Regions from separate parts of the Mycobacterium sp. 48b genome, predicted to be linked through region 2. Evidence: riboswitches for the same ligand, from Rfam matches in the RefSeq annotation. Region 2 holds a riboswitch; the other holds the start of a gene.

Region 1 (2,192 bases), 160 kb from region 2:
ATATTGCGCCCGTCGACCACACCCGCCACCAGGAGCTTGTCGGCGAGCTCCGGCACTGCGGCCAGCGCGGCGGCGGTTCCGGCAACCAGATCGACGCCGATGGCCTCGATCGGGGTACGAGCCAATGCGGGCAACGCGTCGGTCAGCTCACCGAAGTAGGTCGCGACGAAGACAGCCGGCCGCTTGGTCAGTCCGGCGAGACGGGCGTAGGTCCGCTCGGCGATGTCGGCCGCATTGTCGACAATGTCGGTCACCAACACCGGCTCGTCGACCTGGACCCACTCGATTCCCTTGTCTGCCAACAGTCCCAGCAGTTCGGCATAGACATCGACGAGGTCATCGAGACGGGCCAGCGGCGCTCCCTCACCATCGACGGACTTGGACAGGGCCAGGAAGGTGATGGGACCGACAATCACCGGGCGCGCCGGAATCCCCTGTGCACGTGCCTCTTCCAACTCTCCAAGCACCTTGGCCGGATTGAGGGCGAAGCTGGCCTCCGGGCCGATCTCGGGCACGATGTAGTGGTAATTGGTGTCGAACCACTTGGTCATCTCCAGTGGAGCTATCTTGTCGTTGCCGCGCGCCGCGGCGAAATAGCGGTCCAGGTCGTCGGCGACAGCGGTCACACGCGGCGGGAGTGCGCCGACCAGCACTGCGGTGTCGAGCATCTGGTCGTAGTAGGAGAACGTGTTGACCGGGACCGAGTCCAGTCCGGCCGCGACCAGCGACTCCCACGTATCGCGGCGGAGGGTGGCGGCCACCGACTCGAGTTCGTCGCGATCGATTCTGCCGGCCCAGTACTTCTCGACGGCGCGCTTGAGTTCGCGGTTCGGCCCGATTCGGGGCGACCCGAGGATGGTGGCGGTGAAGGGTGCTGCGGTTGTGCTCATGACGACGTCCTTCAACGTGCGACGGGGATGGCCACCGCCAGGAGACGTCGAACCGAACACAGCCACCCCGCCATGGGTGAGCCGCTTTCGGCCACTGCCCATTCCGCGAGGCGATGAACCACCGGACGCGGCGCGCCCGGTACGGCTGGCAGGTCTTCGGACTCACAGGCACGCACGGAAACCGTGCTCCTACTGGCCGTCGCTTCCCAGCTGCAGTTGCCTGCGTGCCAGTGCTGATGACGGCGGTCGTTCCTGCATACCGCTGCGGGACAGTCCCGGATTCTCACCGGGTTCCCTCTCACGTCGCATCTCAATCAGCCTGCGTCGTTCGATGTCGGCACCGCAAACACCCCGGCACCGGCAAACCAGCTGCGCGGGCCAGACTACCCGCCTCACCCCGGCGGGTAGCGATCAGCGCGGCATCGCGGCCTTGATCTTGTCCACCACATCGGCTGCCTGGGTTACCGACGAGCCTGCCGGCTTGCATGCCTGCACGTCCATGACGAGATTGGCGGCCACAGCGAGCGCCCGCTGGCAATCCCTGGTCTGATCCCCGTTGACGCGGGTGAAGGGCAGGGTGAGCTCGTCGTCGGTCTTGGTGAGCTGACCGCTCTTCCACTTGGGCAGCGGTTCACCGTTGAGGGTGATGTTCACCTTGTGGTCGGTGCATTTCGACCAGCGATCGGCGGACTGATCCAGAAAGTCCTTGGCGTCCTGCGGGGTCGGGAAGATCACCACCGACTGCACCAACAGGTTGTCCCAATTGTCGTTGTCCGGTGCCCGAAGCAGTACCTGGCGCATGGCGGTCCAGTGGTCCCCGTAGATGGCGGACTCGTTCACCTGCCAGGCACCGAGGCAATTCAGGTTGGGCAGCAGGTTGCGATGATCACTCATCGCGGTGACCGGCGGGTGCGCCGTCATCCCGTCGGTCCCCATCAGGGAGTTGACCTCGCCGGTGCTCAGCAGCAGCCCCTCGAGCGCGGACATGGGCACATCCTTCGGCGGCCCCTGAGGCTTGTCGCCGCCGCCGGCACAACTGGTTGCCAGCAGTACGAGCATGAGCAACGAAATCGCAAGCCGGATCACGGCAGTCCTTTACTGACGGCACGGGTCGCCGCGCATCTGGGTGGGTGAGTTTCCAAGGTGGTGAATGCCGGCGCGTCCCACCAGAACCTGGTCAGGACAACGTGATTCGGTTCGCCGTCAAGCGTGGGTGCCCGCAGCGGCACAAGCCATCTGTGCATTGGTGGCATCGGTGTTGAGCTGGGTGGCGGTGTCATTCAGAGATTGACCACCGGTGCG
Region 2 (2,192 bases):
AAACAAGGGCACGGCGGTGGTGACGATTTCCCCGGAGACCACGGTGACGGAGCTGCTGGCCGGGCTGACCGAGCTGAACATCGGTGCCATGGTGGTGATGGGTCCCGGTGGTCTGGCCGGCATCGTCTCCGAGCGTGATGTGGTGCGCAAGCTGCACGAGCGGGGCAGCAGCCTGTTGGCGCAGCCCGTGTCGGAGATCATGACCACGGTGGTGGCGACCTGTACGCCGCGCGACACGGTGGACCATCTGAGTGCGCTGATGACCGAGAACCGGGTGCGCCACATCCCGGTGCTCGACGGTGGCCGGCTGGCCGGCATCGTCAGCATCGGCGACATCGTCAAGACCCGGATGGAAGAACTGGAGGCCGAGCAGGAACAGCTGCAGGCCTACATCACCCAGGGCCGATGAGCGCTCCGAACGACGTTTCTCACGCGAACTCGGTGTGAGACGTGTGCGATGGTGGATGAGTGGCCGCCGTCGATGTCCGTCCCCCGAACAAGTCTGACGTGAAGCGGCTCGCCGCAGTCCTGGGCCGGGCCTTTCACAATGATCCGGTGATGTCATGGCTCCTGGCCGACGACACCCGTCGCGCCAAGGGGCTGCCGCGGCTGTTCGCGGCGATCACCCGCCATCACTTTCTGGCCGGAGGCAGTGCCGAGGTGGCCGTTCGTGACGGCGAGATCGGCGCGGCAGCGTTGTGGGATGGTCCCGGCCGCTGGAAGCAGACCCCGGGTGAAGAGCTGCGCATGCTGCCCACGATGGTGCTGGCATTCGGCCGCGACATGCGACGGGGCCAGCAGGTCGTCGAGCTCATGAAGCAGCATCACCCCGAGGAACCGCACTGGTATCTGGCGGTGATCGGCAGCGACCCCGCGGTGCGTGGCGGGGGCTTCGGGCACGCCCTGATGCGATCGCGCCTCGATCGGGTGGATGCCGAACATGCTCTGGCCTATCTGGAGTCGAGCAACCCCGACAACGTTCCGTATTACATGCGATTCGGGTTCGAGGTCACCGGGGAGATCGTGCTGCCCGACGGTGGACCCACGATGACGCCGATGTGGCGGGCGCCGCGGTAGTCAATCCCGCCTTTCATTCGAATACGCCGGACATCTGCAGGATCAGCAGCACGCCAACCGCGGCGAACACTGCGACCAGCAGCACCAGCGCGATGATCGCGGTGACCGACGTGGTAGCGCGGTCATGGTTCAGGAGTGCCCGCTGACGCCGATTTGATGCATCGGCTTGCTCGTCGCGTGCGGCAATCACCCAGCATGCCGGCTGTTACAGTGCGGGGGCCGACCAACAGGGGAATCCGGTGAGAAGCCGGGACTGACGCGCAACGGTATGAGGCACTGCCTCGAGTCCGATCGCCTGTGGCCGGGAATGACCCGTTGACGGCTCCGCGACCGAGCCCTGTATCAAAGGAAGTTTGGCCGTGCGTGTACTTCCCGCACTGTTGTGCCTGTTGTCCGTGACGTTGTCACTCACGGTTGGGTGTGGGCACCGAGAATCCGGCGCCGGTAATCTCGCCACCGAGGACACCGCGGGCCCGACCAGCTACCCACTCACGATCGAGAACTGCGGTGTGGCTGTCACTTTCGACCGACCGCCGCAGCGGGCGGTGTCGTTGTACCAGTCGTCCACCGAGATCCTTCTGGCGCTCGGGCTGGCCGATCGGATGGTCGGTACCTCGACCTGGTTTGATCCGGTGCTGCCCGAATTCGCGGCAGACAACGCCACCGTGGCCCGGCTGGCGGACAACGACCCTGGACTGGAGACGGTGCTCGCCGTCGAGCCGGACCTGGTGACCTCGGCCAGCGCGCACACCTTCACGCCCGCGGTGGTCGCCGAGCGCAGCAGATTTGCCCAGCTGGGCATCCCGACCTATCAGTCGCCGTCGGTGTGCACCGGGGCGAAAGTCGACGGTGAGACCGTCAGCCGGACCGAACCGCTGGCGCTGGACACGCTGTTTCGGGAAATCACCGAGCTGGCCCAGATCTTCGATGTGCAGGAGCGCGGCCGGGACCTGGTTGCCCAACTGACCCGGCGGCTGGACGGGCCGCCGTCGATCACAGCGACGGACACCACGGTCGCATTCTGGTTCTCGGGGTTGCGGACGCCGTATGTGGCCGGATGCTGCTCGGCGCCCGGTCTGTACGCCACCGAACTCGGAGTCACCAATGTCTTCGCC

The links. A riboswitch is a leader RNA that binds a small molecule or an ion and turns the genes downstream of it on or off. The one in region 2 is predicted to bind cobalamin.
Region 1: linked by a shared signal. The riboswitch ahead of metE (5-methyltetrahydropteroyltriglutamate--homocysteine S-methyltransferase) and the one ahead of ACNQR1_RS14975 (ABC transporter substrate-binding protein) in region 2 are both predicted to bind cobalamin.

What each region holds. Positions count from the first base shown of each region.
Region 1 is NZ_JBLVUL010000001.1:2,914,966-2,917,157, reverse strand. It holds gene metE (5-methyltetrahydropteroyltriglutamate--homocysteine S-methyltransferase) at 1-890, opposite strand, end outside; cobalamin riboswitch at 1,020-1,228, opposite strand; gene ACNQR1_RS14260 (sensor domain-containing protein) at 1,302-1,877, opposite strand; gene ACNQR1_RS14255 (hypothetical protein) at 2,094-2,192, opposite strand, start outside.
Region 2 is NZ_JBLVUL010000001.1:3,070,394-3,072,585, forward strand. It holds gene ACNQR1_RS14960 (CBS domain-containing protein) at 1-409, shown strand, start outside; gene ACNQR1_RS14965 (GNAT family N-acetyltransferase) at 469-1,077, shown strand; gene ACNQR1_RS14970 (hypothetical protein) at 1,091-1,267, opposite strand; cobalamin riboswitch at 1,263-1,395, shown strand; gene ACNQR1_RS14975 (ABC transporter substrate-binding protein) at 1,437-2,192, shown strand, end outside.